Linked DNA regions of Pseudorhodoplanes sinuspersici. The protein of the gene in region 2 interacts with the protein of the main gene of each other region in a pairwise test. Links are inferred from orthologs where the notes say so. Each region holds a gene or a part of one and is shown on either strand. Other genes may lie near its edges.

What was found.
Region 1: the proteins of CAK95_RS07745 (region 2) and def interact in binary tests that used the Escherichia coli proteins (3 or more experiments, as listed by UniProt). The link is inferred for Pseudorhodoplanes sinuspersici from one-to-one orthologs.

Annotation. Positions count from the first base shown.
Region 1 is NZ_CP021112.1:567,357-574,770, forward strand. The notes cover bases 1,594-4,546. They hold def (peptide deformylase), read right to left. Parts: upstream 3,352-4,546; coding sequence 2,836-3,351; downstream 1,594-2,835. Other genes in these bases: CAK95_RS02835 (pyridoxamine 5'-phosphate oxidase family protein), read left to right, coding at 1,594-1,873; fmt (methionyl-tRNA formyltransferase), read right to left, coding at 1,904-2,836; CAK95_RS02850 (DNA recombination protein RmuC), read left to right, coding at 3,523-4,546. In the rest of the region: tRNA pseudouridine(38-40) synthase TruA, read right to left, coding at 1-681; CAK95_RS02830 (GNAT family N-acetyltransferase), read right to left, coding at 685-1,185; more of CAK95_RS02835, read left to right, coding at 1,325-1,593; more of CAK95_RS02850, read left to right, coding at 4,547-4,743; CAK95_RS02855 (AmpG family muropeptide MFS transporter), read left to right, coding at 4,982-6,322; CAK95_RS02860 (DUF1622 domain-containing protein), read left to right, coding at 6,361-6,723; CAK95_RS02865 (ParB-like protein), read right to left, coding at 7,093-7,414. UniProt on the Escherichia coli protein: Removes the formyl group from the N-terminal Met of newly synthesized proteins. Requires at least a dipeptide for an efficient rate of reaction. N-terminal L-methionine is a prerequisite for activity but the enzyme has broad specificity at other positions.
Region 2 is NZ_CP021112.1:1,559,795-1,567,209, reverse strand. The notes cover bases 2,837-5,790. They hold CAK95_RS07745 (aspartate-semialdehyde dehydrogenase), read left to right. Parts: upstream 2,837-3,773; coding sequence 3,774-4,808; downstream 4,809-5,790. Other genes in these bases: CAK95_RS07735 (DUF429 domain-containing protein), read right to left, coding at 5,601-5,790; CAK95_RS07740 (carbonic anhydrase), read right to left, coding at 4,862-5,533; CAK95_RS07750 (hypothetical protein), read right to left, coding at 2,837-3,649. Also shown: CAK95_RS07765 (hypothetical protein), read left to right, coding at 153-500; CAK95_RS07760 (acyl-CoA dehydrogenase family protein), read right to left, coding at 570-1,691; CAK95_RS07755 (winged helix-turn-helix transcriptional regulator), read left to right, coding at 1,843-2,601; more of CAK95_RS07750, read right to left, coding at 2,555-2,836; more of CAK95_RS07735, read right to left, coding at 5,791-6,338; CAK95_RS07730 (HpcH/HpaI aldolase/citrate lyase family protein), read left to right, coding at 6,594-7,415.

The DNA.
Region 1 (7,414 bases), 990 kb from region 2 along the record:
CGTCCGATCGCGTGCCTGCAGAATGCGGGTGATGTCGTCCGCACTCCATTTGCCTTCGCCGACATGCACTAGCGATCCGACCATCGAGCGCACCTGATTGTGCAGGAACGACCGTGCGGAAACGAGCACGTTCACATTCCAGCCATCGGTTTCGATATCGAGTTGATCCAGCGTCTTCAGCGGCGACTTCGACTGACATTCGGTCGAGCGAAATGTCGTGAAATCATGCTTGCCAATGAGCCGCTTCGCCGCCTCGCGCATCGCCTCGATATCGAGCGGACGACCGACGCGCCATGAGCGGCCGGCATCGAGCGCCAGATCCGGCCGCCGGTTGACGATGCGATAGAGATAATGTCGCGCGTTGGCCGAGAACCGCGCATTGAAATCGTCGCCAACACGTTCAGCGGCAAGGATCGCGATCGGCTGCGGCCGCAGATAGAAATTCAGCGCATCGCGCACCGTCCCGCCATCATGTTCGCTGCGCAGGTCCGCATGCGCGACCTGACCCAGCGCATGCACACCGGCGTCGGTGCGTCCCGCGCCCTGGATCGTGACGCGCTGGCCGTCGAATTGTGCGATCGCGTCTTCGAGTGCGCCCTGAATGGTCGGCGCATCGGCCTGATATTGCCAGCCGCGATAGGGCCGGCCGTCATATTCGATGAGGAATTTGTAGCGTGGCATCCGTCACAAGCCCGCAAAGGCGGCAGCATACCGCACATCGCCGCCGGCCGGCGCGTCGTCCGACAGACGCAGCGCTTGCAGATACGGTCCGTCATAGGGTGTGCGAAAGGCTGAGGCCGCAGCAACATCGAATCCGAAGCGCGAATAATAAGCCGGCTCGCCAAGGACAATGATCAAAGTCTCGCCCATAGCTTTCAGTCGCGCGACCCCTTCGCGAACCATCTTTTGTCCGACACCGTGCTTCTGCTCCCGCGGCAGCACGGCCACAGGCCCGAGCGACACCCCATTTGCATGCTTGTCATTCGCGTCAATTATCAGCCGGGAAAATCCGCAATAACCGACAATCCCGTTCTCACCTTCCGCGACAAGCGAAAGAAGCAGATCCCCATCGGCGCGCAAACGATCAACGAGATCGGCCTCGACGGATACGCCGAAGGCGGCCTTGTTGACCGAACGAATGGCGTCGTGATCGTCCGGCGTTTCGGTTCTTACGAGAATCGTCATGGATCGACCTGGTATTGCCAGCCACGACAAGGACTATCCTTATATTCGATCAGCAAACGATGACGCGGCACGATTGATCTACCTCAAGGGCGAAAGACGCAGACAGACGAAGATGAAGCTATAGTCAAGGAGCGTTCCGATGAAAGCCGCATTCAAGCGCCAGATTATCGCGTTGCTGGATCAGCATCGTATCATGAGCGTGGCAACCAACCGGCCCGACGGATGGCCGCAGGCGACGATCGTCGGCTACGCGAATGACGGCCTGGTCATCTACTGTTTCATCGCCCGCGACAGCCAGAAATTCGCCAATCTCATGCGCGACCCGCGTGTGTCGATCGCGATCGCCAACGACGTCCGCCAGCCGTTGCAGATCAAGGGCCTGTCGATGGCCGCACGCGCCGAATGGGTCGAAGCGCGTGGTGAAATCGATCATGCCTATACCCTGCTGCTGCAGCGTTATCCCGAATACAAGATCATGCCGCAGCCCGACCCGGCGGCCGTTCCGTTGATGCGCTTCACACCGGAGATCGTGTCGATTCTGGATTATTCGAAAGGCTTTGGTCATTCCGATCTCGTCAGCGTGAACGCGAGCGATTTGGAAGATGTCGTCGAAGGCCGGCGGCATCATTGGGCCGGGCATCCCGCCGAGAGTTTCAACAAACGCATGGCCGAACGCAGCCATATGTGAACCGCGTTGTCTTCGCGGCGATAAAGAAAGCTATCGGAGCACGGCGCCGGGCGCGAGCTTGTTGCCGCGCAGGAATTCATCCGCCTTCATTGGCTGCTTGCCGGCGCGTTGCAATTCCAGAATGCGGATGGCGCCGTCGCCGCAGGCGATGGTGAGATTGTCATCGAGCAACGTGCCTGGCGCGCCACTGCCGGAGACGCGTGTCGAGCGCAACACCTTCACCCGCACCGGCGCCTTCTCGCCCGGCAACTCAAACCACGCGCCGGGAAAGGGTGACAGCCCGCGGATGTGGTTGTGCACCTCCTGCGCCGGTTTGCTCCAGTCGATCCGCGTTTCGCCCTTGTTCAGCTTTTCGGCGTAGGTCACGCCCGCGTCCGGTTGCGGCACGACTTGCAGCGTGCCGCGCTCCAGTGCGCCGAGCGCACGATGCATCAGATCGCTGCCGATACTGGCCAGACGATCGTGCAGAGCGCCGGCGGTCATGTCGGCATCGATCGGCATGCGCTCCATCATCGCCATGCCGCCGGTGTCGAGGCCCTCGTCCATCTTCATGACGGTGACGCCGCTCTCCGCATCGCCTGCCATCACCGCGCGGTTGATCGGCGCAGCACCACGCCAGCGCGGCAACAGAGACGCATGCAGATTGAAACAGCCGAGCGGCACCGCCTCGAGAATCGCCGCCGGCAGGATCAGCCCATAGGCGACGACCACCGCAGCATCGGCATCGAAGGCGCGGAACTGCGCCTGCGCCTCTTGCGTCCGCAATGTCTTCGGCGTCAGCACCGGCAGGCCGAAGCGCTTGGCCTCGCGCGCCACCGGCGTATCCTGCAGCTCCATGCCGCGGCCGGCCGGCTTTGGCTCGCGCGTATAGACGGCAACCACCTCATGCCCGGCGCCGACGATCTCCACCAGCGTCGGCACCGCAAAGTCCGGCGTGCCCATGAAGATCAGGCGGAGCGGCATTACTCCGCCGCCTGTTTCGCGATCTTGGTGTATTTCTTGATGACGCGGTCGCGCTTCAGCTTCGAGATATGGTCGATGAACAACACGCCGTTCAGATGGTCGATCTCATGCTGCAGGCAGGTCGCCAGCATGCCGTCGGCGTCGACTTCGTGCAGCTTCCCGTCGAGATCGAGATAGCGGACCTTGATCTTCGCCGGCCGCTCGACCTCCTCGTAATATTCCGGGATCGAGAGGCAGCCTTCCTCGTGCACGTTCATCTCCTCCGACGACCACAGGATCTCCGGATTGATGAAGACGGCCGGCCTCTTCTCTTCTTCCTTGCCGGCAAGGTCCATGGTGACGAGGCGCAGCGGCTCGGCGATCTGGATCGCGGCGAGGCCGATGCCGGGTGCCTCATACATGGTCTCGAACATGTCGTCGGCGAGTTTGCGGATAGCCGCATCCACCTTCTCGACCGGCTTGGAGACCAGACGCAGGCGCTTGTCAGGAATAACGATGATGTCGCGGAGTGCCATGCGCGCGATGTAAGGATTGCGCGGCGCGCGGTCAATTTGGTTTTGCGGCTCTTCCCTCTCTCCCAGAGGTTCCTTCCCGCTCCCCGTAGAGGGCGGGGAAAGGGAAGAAATCCCTGGACAAATGTTCTCTTTTTGTTCTATGGCGCTTCCGAATCGTGCTAAAAGGGCCGGATGGACACCTTCGCCCTGATCCGGGACCGCCTGACCGGCGTCGATCCCCTGCTGGTTGTCGCCATCGTCGCGGCGGCCTTCGCGCTCGTTCTGGCGGCCGTCATCGGCGTCGCGGTGGTGCTGATGGCGCGGCGGCGACGCCGCCTGTTGCAGGCCGCAGAAGCGGAGCGAATCGAAACCGAACAGAACGAAGCGCGGATGCAGAGCGAAGCCCGCATGGCCGAGCTTCGCCGCATGCAGGCGGAAACCTCGGGTCTCGTCCGGGCCATGGGCGACATGCTGGCCAACCGGCAGTCGCAATTCGAGAAATCTTTCTCCGAGCGGCTGGACGCCGTGACCCATCGTGTCGGCCAGTCGGTGCAGCACTCCACACAGCAGACCACCGACAATCTCGCGCGGCTGAACGAACGGCTCGCGGTGATCGATTCGGCGCAGCAAAATATCACGGCCCTCGCCTCGCAGGTCACCTCGCTGCAAAGCGTGCTGTCGAACAAGCAGCAGCGCGGCGCCTTCGGCCAGGGCCGCATGGAGATGATCATCGAGGATGGGCTGCCGAAGGGCACCTACGAATTCCAGTTCACGCTGTCGAACAGCACCCGCCCGGACTGCGTCATCCACTTTCCCGACCAGCGCCCGCTGATCATCGATGCCAAGTTTCCGCTTGAGGCGGTGACCGCGTTCCGTGACTCGAAGTCCGACGACGAACGCAACCTCGCCGGCAAGCTGCTGCGTCAGCATGTGTCGAAACACATTGCCGATATCGCCGGCAAATACCTGCTGCCCGGCGAAACGCAGGATCTGGCGCTGATGTTCGTGCCGTCGGAATCCGTCTATGCCGAGTTGCACGACCAGTTCGACGATTTGATCCAGCGGGCCTTCCGCTCCAAGGTGGTGATCGTGTCGCCCTCGCTGCTGATGCTGGCGATCCAGGTGATCCAGCAGATCCATCGCGACGCCAAGATGCGCGAAGCCGCCGACAAGATTCACGCCGAGGTCGGCAATCTGATGGACGACCTGCGCCGCCTGCGTGACCGCGTCAACAAGCTCGACAACCACTTCGGCCAGGCCAATGAGGATATCCGGCAGATCCTCATCTCCGCCGACAAGATGGAGAAGCGCGGCGCGCGCATCCGCGAAGTGGAATTCGATGGTGACGACGACGATGCCAGCGCCGTGGTGATCCCGGCGCCGATCGGCGCCCGCCGGATCGCGGGGGAATAGGTCGCCACAGAATTGCTGTCATGGCCGGGCTTAAGCCGTCGAGGACGGCGTCGTTGACGCCTATGCCCGCGCATCCACGTCTTTCTTCTCTTCAATATGAATCAAAAGACGTGGATCCAACATCCCTCGGCTTGGCCGAGGGGACGGCCGTAATAAGGCGCAAGTTGTTTAAATCCGGCTTGCGATGACAAGCGCGAGCATGACGGCTAGCATCCACTGTGGCGAATCTGAGTTCCGCATGACGACTCTTGAATCCTCCGCGAAAACCACCTGGTCCGACGCACTTGCGGTTTATCTGAAGCCGCGGGTGTTGATCGTCATCCTGCTCGGCTTTTCGTCGGGGCTTCCGCTCGCCTTGTCCGGCACCACGCTGGCGATCTGGATGACCGAGAGCGGGGTGAACCTGCGCACCATCGGTCTCTATGCGCTGGTCGGCCTGCCCTACACCATCAAGTTTCTCTGGGCGCCGCTGGTCGATGCGCTCGATGTGCCGATCCTGTCGAAGGCGCTCGGGCGGCGGCGCGGCTGGCTGGTCTTCTCGCAATTGCTGCTGGCCGCCGCGATCCTGTTCCTGGCCTTTCAGAATCCGAGTGCCGCGTTGTGGCCGGTCGCGCTGGGCGCGGTGCTGGTGGCCATTGCATCGGCGACGCAGGATATCGTCATCGATGCCTTCCGCGTCGAAAGCCTTGAGACCAGCGAGCAGGCGGCCGGCATGGCCGGCTATGTCGCCGCCTATCGCATCGGCATGCTGGCCTCCGGTGCCGGCGTGCTGGCGCTGGCGGCCTGGCTCGCACATATCGGCGTTACCGCCGATGCCGCGTGGCGGTGGGGCTATATCGCGGCGGCAGCGTTAATGGGTGTTGGCCTGTTCGCAACCCTGATGGCGACCGAACCGTCCGCGCCCATCGACGTTGTCGACAAGTCGCGCGATCCGATCAGCCGCGTGGCCCTGACCGCCTTCGGCGCCTTTCAGGAATTCCTGACGCGCGACATGGCCATCGTCGTGCTGCTGTTCGTCGTGCTGTACAAGTTTTGCGATGCCTTCGCCGGCGTGCTGACCGGGCCGTTCGTCATCGATATCGGTTTCGACAAGGCGACCTACGCGGCGATCGTCAAAGGCGTGGGGCTCGCCGCCGCCTTGGTCGGCGGTTTTGCCGGCGGTGCCGTTGCGCGCGCCTTGCCGCTCTCTACGAGCCTGTGGGTCGGCGGCATTTTGCAGCTTCTCTCCAATCTCACCTTTGCGGCACTGGCGCTGATCGGCCCGAATGTGCCGGCGCTCACCGTGACGATCATCATCGAGAATTTCTGCGGCGCCATCGGCACGGTGATCTTCGTGGCCTATCTCTCCGCTTTGTGCGGCGTGCGCCTGCACACCGCGACGCAGTTTGCGTTGCTGACAGCCCTCGCCGCCGTCGGCCGCACCACGCTGTCGTCCGGTGGCGGCTTCGTCGCCGAAGCGACCGGCTGGTTCATGTTCTTTGTGATTTCTTCTCTGGTTGCGATCCCGAGCCTGATCCTGCTGGCATGGCTGCAGGCCAGGGGGCATTTCAAGACACTGGAGAAGAAGAAGGACGCGTAACCGACCATTGGCACGACAAAGAGAACGGGGCTGTCTCAATGTTCACAGAATGGATTGAAAATGTCGGCGCCGCGCTCGATGGCGCTGGCGTCGCACTGATTACATTCGGTCTCCTGATTGCGACCAGCCGTTATTTCTCCGCGCTTTTTGGAAAAGCGGAGATCGATGCCTTCCGCCGCTTGCGGCAGGATATCGGCCGGGCCATCCTGCTCGGACTGGAAGTGCTGGTCGCCGCGGACATCATTCGCACCGTTGCGGTCACACCGACGCTCACCAGTATCGCCATCCTGGCGGGCATTGTCGCCATCCGAACGGTGCTCAGCCTGAGCCTTCAGGTCGAGGTCGAGGGACGCTTTCCCTGGCAGCCCGAACGCACCAATGACGAAAGCGCCAGCGCCTGAAACGATCGCATCGTCAACGCGTTGAAAAACAAGCGCCGGGTGTCAACCGGCCGCAACAGGGATGATGGACGTGGTGATTTTGCCGGTTTCTAGCCACGGCAGCAACGCATCGGTACGCGTGGCATCTGACCTGTTCCCGGCGCGGCTTGGTTTGCCGATTAGGCTTCAGCACCATTCGTGAAATGGATGGTGGAACCAAGCGTTCCGTTTTTGCTTTGACTTCATGTCCGGCTTCTACAGCCGGCGCTCCGCCCCGAGCTTATCAAAATACGGCTCAAAGCAAATCCGAAGTCTCGGGGCGGGGTCCAACGCTTGTTCGGGAAACCCATTTGGGTGATTTCGCAAAGCTTGTCGTCGGCTCATCGTCCACTAACCCGTAACCGGCCCGCACCAGCCCGGCAGGAAATTGGCGTCCGTGCTCTTCGCCAAAGCCAGTGCCTTCTCCGCCGCCGCTTCGAAATCCTTCTCGATCGCGCTGCGCTTGATGCGTGGCCGCAGAAAATCGGCCCAGAGAAACTCGCTGAACGGCGTCGTATCCTTCGCATAGCCGCCGGCGCGTCGCAATTCGCCGGCGAGACTGCGGTAGGGATCGTCCGCCAAGCTGGATATTCCGCCTGGTATGTCCGCATAGGGGCGGCGGCGTCCCTGCGCATCGTAGGGGTAAACCCAGCCGTGATGATCGAGGAAGGTC
Region 2 (7,415 bases):
ATGGCAGTCTTACCTCCCCCTGAAAGGGGGAGGTCGGCGAGCAAAAGCTCGCCGGGTGGGGGTCGAGCGAAGAGCGGGCGATTGGATTGATGCAAATACTTGACCCCCTCCCCAACCCTCCCCCTTTTAGGGGGAGGGAGCCTGTCCGTGACGTGGCGATAGCTGTGATCATCGCTGCTGCTCTCTCATTGATCCCAGTATTCACCCACGCGCAGCAACAACGTTCCTTCACGCCAACCGATGAATCGCCAGACGACCTGCCCGCAGGTTCCGGGCGCGAAGAAACCTTCTATGCCTGCACTGCCTGTCATGGTTTCAAGATCGTGGCGCAACAAGGCCTCACGCGTGCGCAGTGGGACGATTCGCTGAACTGGATGACCACCAAGCACGGCATGAACGCGATTGAAGGCGACGATCGCAAGATCATTCTCGATTATCTCGAGCAACATTACCCGCCGCGATCAAAGCCGGGACGCGGCTCGCCGAATCCGTTTTTGTAGCTCAGCATCCTGCGCCTCATCCTTCGGAACGCGCTTGGCAGCGCTCCTCGGGATGAGGCCGATTGAGATTCAACATAACTTCCCATCAAGCGGCAGACCAAGTGCCATGCGGCCAGCCAGGTCGCGTTGCGCGTAGGGCGCCAGCGGATGATAGCGAGCAGCTTGAATATCACGGAACAGCCGCTCCACCGGGTTTGTGCGCAAATACCCGCCTCCATGCGCAAGTTCTAATGCTTTGTCTGCGGTCGCAAGCAGAGCACGCGCGAGATTGCTGCGATCCTGGAACATGCGATTGGTTGTGTCGGGGCCGGGCTGTCCGTTGGTTGCGACCAACATATCCGCAAGCGCAACGCGCGCGGCGGCAAGCTCGGTGTCGAGTGCGCCGGCGAGATCGATCAACTGTGGTGTCAGGGGCCGCCGCTTGACAAGATCGAGCGCTGCGTCGCGCATCGCTTCGGCAACGCCATAATAGACCGAGTAGATCAGCGGGAATGCGATCATAGAGATGATGTGGAAGAGCGGATGCCAATTGCCACGAGGCCGCTTCAGCGCAATCGCGGCGTCGGCCACGAAAAATCCGTCGATATGCACCTGATGCGATCCTGTGCCACGCATCCCCATGGCGCGCCAATTGGTTTCGATGGTGACTTCTTTCGCGTTAAGCGGAACCATGAAATGCAGAACCGTCGGGCCCGTTTCCGGATCGTTGTAAACGGCGCTGGTGTTCAGCAACGTTCCGGCCAGAACGCCGCTGGCAAATCCTTTCGTTCCTTTGATCAGGAAACCGCCGTCGACGCGTTCTGCCGTTCCCGAACTCTCGAGCCAATCCGAACCGCCACTTGAGATCAGCATGATCTGTTCGGCGGCGATGCGCTTGAGCACGGCATCGACCGGCGCCTTCTGATTGCGCCATCGCCACGCCAGCAAGGCGACCACATGCGTGTGCATGGAATAAGCCAGCGCGGTCGAGGTGCAGGCGCGCGTCATCGATCGAAGCAGGTCGGACAAATTTTGTTGATCGAGCCCGTCGCCGCCGAGCTCGACCGGGACCGCAGCGGACATCAAACGCGCATTCTTTAGATCCACAAAATTTTCGGACACGAACTCATCGTTTGCGTCGTGCGCCGCGCTCCGAGCGATAAAGTCCCGAAGGATGTCTGCAACCCGCTCAAACGGGTCGGATTCCCGCATCTCGTGTTTGTGAATGGCGGTCGCCATTGGAAGCCTCCTGGTGTGATTGCCCTTGTCTTTTCTCGTTGTCCGCATGTGGCAACGCGAGCGGCCTTCCAACAAGTCCATTATCTGTACTGGAGCGGCACCGGTCTTTGTGGTCTGATGGGCCATGGCGCAAAGCGGTTATGGGCAATTCTGTCCTGTTGCGAAGGGCGCGGAGATCGTCGCGACCCGTTGGACGCCGCTGATTCTGCGCGAGATCATGAGCGGCGAACGAAGCTTCAATGACATCCATCGCGGTGTGCCGCTGATGTCACGCGCGTTGCTGGCCGAGCGTCTTCGGCAGCTTGAACACGACGGCATCGTCGCGAAGCGTCCGCGCAAAGATCAGAAGGGACATGACTGGGCACTGACTACAGCCGGCGATGCCTTGCGCGAGGTCGTTGATGTGATTGGGCGTTGGGGCTTGATTTACGGGCGCGACAAAATCACCCCTGGCGATCGGGATTCTACCGTTTTGATGTGGGCTTTGCGCCGCCGCGTCGATCGTGAGGCCTTGCCGCCGCGCCGTGTCGTTGTGCGCTTTGATCTGTCGGGTGTTGCGCGTTGCCGCACCGGTCTTCGCAAGCACTGGCTTGTACTTGAACCATCGGACATCGATGTCTGTTACAAGGATCCCGGCTTTCCGGTCGATGTCACAGTGACGGGCGAGATGTCGGCGATGGTGTCGGTCTATCTCGGCTACGCCACGTGGCGGGACGCGATCCGCAAGGCGTTGCGTGTCGAAGGCGATCGCGAGATCAGCAAACGATTGGAGTCGTGGCTTCAGTTGGATCGTATCGTCGGGCGCGACCTGCCGATCGTGCCGCCCGCGGGCACGCCTAGCGCTCCAACCGGCCGCGGAGCTTCGGTTTTGCGGAACTCGTGATGATATCGCTGCTTGCGCGTTTCGGTGTCGCGTATGCCAACGCGTCACGCTGGCCGCAGAAGTCGCGCCGCAACTCGGCGTGCGCGAACAGGCGTGTGATTTCCGGATCGCTCGCCGCCGAGAGCAGCGACAGGCGATCCAGCGCGCAGGAGATTGTCGAGCGATCGACAATCGTGTTCATGTTGCACGCTACACCGGTGATCTGCACCCGCTGATCATCGAAGGCATTCGCAAAACCAATGCAGCGATAGCTGTTGAATGGCTGGATGGCGAATTCGAACACCTGAAACGAACCGAATTTCGACGGGATCGGCATCGTCTCTTCCATATCAGTGACACGCCCGTATTCGGACGCCCGCAGCGTGATCTCGTCATCGGTTTTGCCGAAGGTCGCGATCTCATGCCCGGCACGATAGATTTCGACGCTGGCAAAGCGCTCTGTCTTGCCGAGCGCGCCGAATGACATCGTATCCTTGCGGCCGCCGCGTTCGGCGTGGCGCTGGATGGCGTAATGCATGTCGTTGGCCACGCCGGGGACCGACATCTCGAAGGCCGGCCAGGGCTTGTCGACCTCGATCCAGGCCGGACGCGGTGCCGGCTCGCGGATGACCACGACTTCGGGCTGCTTGAAAAGTTCCGCCGCGAACAGCGACAGGACGGCGATGCCACCCAGATAGGCGAAGATCCGCACCAGCACCGCGCGCCCTTCGGGCGGCAGGACGAAGGGCTCGCTGGCCGTCAGCGCCAGTTTTTGCCAATCGGTGGTTCGGGCGACGGTTATGACTGAGGTCGCGGCGCGCCAGCTTAGGGTCTCGATGGCACGGCCAGTCCGGTCAAAGCCGCCGATCGTGGCCTGCGAGGCGCGCTTAAGCCATTGGCCTTGCGACAGAAACAGCGACAGCCGCAGCCAGCCAAACGTCAGCTCACGGCGCCATCGCGTCTGCCATTTTTGAAAATCGGCCCGGAGGACATCGACTGGCGATCGTTCCGCTGCAAAGCCGGAAACAGGTCGGGACGGGACGCTTCTGGTCCCTGTAAATTGCCTCAAGAAACAGCCCCCCTCGACGGCCTTTCAAGCCGACGTTGTCATGGCTGCCTTTCTCGCTTAGAAGCCCCTCCGTCCGGTTTCCGCATTGCGCAAACGCGGACCATTTTCCGCCGGAGAGTCAACGATGGGTTACAAGGTCGCGGTTGTCGGCGCCACGGGCAATGTGGGCCGCGAAATGCTCGAAATCCTGGCCGAGCGGCGGTTTCCCGCCGACGAGGTCGTTGCCATTGCCTCGCGCCGTTCGCAGGGCGTGGAAGTCTCCTATGGCGACAAAACGCTGAAGGCCAAAGCGCTCGAGCATTACGACTTTTCCGACATCGATATCTGCCTGATGTCGGCCGGCGGTGCCGTGTCGAAGGAATGGTCGCCGAAGATCGCAGCGCAGGGCGCGGTGGTGATCGACAATTCGTCGCAATGGCGCATGGACCCGGACGTGCCGCTGGTGGTGCCGGAAGTGAATGCCGATGCGATTGCCGGCTTCACCAAGAAGGGCATCATCGCCAATCCGAACTGTTCGACCGCCCAGCTCGTCGTGGTGCTGAAGCCGCTGCACGACAAGGCGAAGATCAAGCGCGTCGTCGTCTCGACCTATCAATCGGTGTCGGGCGCCGGCAAGGATGGCATGGACGAACTCGATCGCCAGACCAAGGCGGTCTATTCGCTCGGCGAACTCGAGACCAAGAAATTCACCAAGCGGATCGCCTTCAACGTCATTCCGCATATCGATGTCTTCATGGACGACGGCTACACCAAGGAAGAGTGGAAGATGGTGGCCGAGACCAAGAAGATTCTCGATCCGAAGATCAAGCTGACCGCGACCTGCGTGCGCGTGCCGGTTTTCATCAGCCATTCGGAAGCGGTGAATATCGAATTCGAAAACGAGATCACTGTCGACGAGGCGCATGAGGTGCTGCGCAATGCGCCGGGCGTGCTGGTCGTCGACAAGCGCGAAAACGGCGGCTACGTCACGCCGTATGAAGCGGCCGGCGAAGACGCCACCTATGTCAGCCGCGTGCGCGAAGATCCGACCGTCGATCACGGGCTCGCGCTGTGGTGCGTATCGGACAATCTCCGCAAAGGCGCGGCGCTGAATGCGATCCAGATCGCCGAAAGCCTGATCAACCGCAAGCTGATCACGGCAAAACAGAAGGCGGCGTAATTTCTGGTCATTCCGGGGCGCGACCGTCAGGTCGCGAACCCGGAATGACAGCCCTAAAACCTCGGTCCCGCCAGCACTTTCGCATGCTCGGCCTCAGCCACCGGCACGAACTCCCCGCTCTCACGGTCACACACCGACAACGCACCTGTGGCGACGCCAAAATACGCGCCATGGACCATGACAGTGCCGCGCTCGATCATTTTGGCGAGCCGTGGAAACGTCATCAGGTTGTCGAGGCTGTTGATGATATTCGCCTGTTCCAGCTTGCGCAGATAATCAGCCGGCGAGAGCGATCCGCGCGGCCCGGCCTTGTCCATCGCCGGTGCCATCAGCTTCATCCAGTTGCCGATAAAGTCACCCGGCGACAGCGGCTCTGCGTCCTCGGCGAACGCGCGTACGCCACCGCATTGCGCATGGCCGAGCACAACGATGTGTTTGATCTTCAGCGCGGCGATGCCGAATTCCAGTGCCGCAGACACGCCATGCGCATGACCATCCGGCTCGTAGGGCGGGATGATATTGGCGACATTGCGCACGACGAAGAGTTCGCCCGGCCGCGCGTCGAAAATAACTTCGGGCGATACGCGCGAGTCGCAACAGCCGACCACCATGATTTGCGGCGCCTGGCCGGTTTCCGCCAGCGCCTGATAGCGGCTCTGCTCCTCACGCAACCGGCCGCCGAGAAAGGCGGTGTAGCCTTCGAGAAGGCGATCAGGGAAAGTCATGGCGATCCGTTCTCACAGTTTATGTTGTTCCGGGGCGCCGCGAAGGTCCTGGAATGACTACCGTTATTCACGTCCAGATCGCCATCGGCAACCCATAGGCATCGCATGGCGGTGGATCGGGAAACGGTCGTGCGATACCGGCATGGAGGCGACGCGCGATCATAGCGCAGGCCAGCGCGTCGAGAAGATCGTCAGCGGCTGCACCCTCAGGCGGCGCAGCTTCGACGATATCGCGCGGCAATCCGGCCATGATCAGTAATTCGCGCCGCAGGCGAAGTCCGGGCCCGTAAACCGTGCCCTTGATCTTCTTCGGCTCGGTCAAGGCGCGCTCGCCATTCAATCGCCAGAAGGCGGCTTCGGGGTGAACCTCGAACACCCGCGCCGCCAGGGCTGCATCGTCTCGCAGGCAGGCATCCACCTCGCGGATTTTCGGTGCGATCATGAAAAGCTGCTTCGAGATCTTGCGCGGTGGATCGGAGGTGGCGAGGGCGATGCCGCAAGCTTTGCGATAGTCGCTTGCCGCCAGTGCTGATCGTGAGGGTACGGAAAACACCGACGACTGCCGTGCGCCCAAGAGTGGCCGGATGGCGTTTTCCGCGGCCCGGCCGCCAATGCCGGTGCGCTCTGGCAAGCCGATCGGCATATCGACGGCGACGACAGCGGGCCTTTCCGGCGCTTCGATGATGTCGGCAAAGCGCGGCATGATGCGGACGCGGATTTCGTCGCCGGCCGGCCGGACAAAGGCCGCGGCCCATCCCGCGCGGCAGCCATCCAGGCCCACAAGCCAGACGTCGTCGTTATTCATTCCAATCGCTGTCCTCCACAGCTTGTCGCTTGCGGCTTACGCTGGCATGACTGCGGCTGTCTCGCTAGTGGTCCGATTCTAACGTTCGCACCCCGTTTCAGCAGGCACTGTTGCGAACGTTAGAATCAAAGGACCACTAGCAAGTACAAGCTGCTAGTGGAGTTTTGGATTTGACATTCGCTTTGCGAGTCTGCGGTTAACAGGGTAGCGAATGTCAAATCCACTCCACTAGGCTTGCGACAAAAAGGGGACATCATGACCATCCGACCGCGCCGTTCCGTTCTTTACATGCCAGGCTCGAATGCCCGCGCGATCGAGAAGGCGCGCACCCTGCCGGCCGATGGCATCATTATCGATCTGGAGGATGCGGTTGCGCCGGACGCGAAAGTTCAGGCGCGGGAACAGGTTGCCGCGGCGGTGAAAGCCGGAGGCTTTGGCGCCCGGGAGGTGTTCATCCGCGTCAACGGTATCGATACGCCGTGGCATGCGGAGGATATGGCGGCGGCCGCGCGTGCCGCGCCCGATGCGATCCTGGTTCCGAAAATCAACAATTCCGCGCAGCTTGAAATGGTCGGACGCCGCCTGCTCGATATGGGGACCGATCACAAGACGCGGATCTGGGCGATGATCGAAACGCCGATCGCCATCATCAACATCGCCGATATCGCCGCTGCGGCAAAAGATTCCGAAACGCGATTGTCCGGCTTCGTGCTCGGCACCAACGATCTCGCCAAGGAAACATCGGCGCGGCTTGTTCCGGGCCGCGCGCCGATGCTGCCGTGGATCACAAGCTGCGTCCTGGCCGCGCGCGCTTATGGCATTGCGATCCTCGATGGCGTGTTCAACGATATCGGCAATGCGCAAGGTTTCATCGAAGAATGCCAACAGGGACGCGATCTCGGCATGGACGGCAAGACGCTGATTCATCCCAACCAGATTACGCCGTGCAACGAGACCTTTTCGCCGAGCGACACCGAGATCGCGCAGGCGCGCAAGTTCATCGCCGCATTCGAGTTGCCGGAGAATGCCGACAAGGGCGCGATCATGCTCGACGGCCGCATGGTCGAACGCATGCAT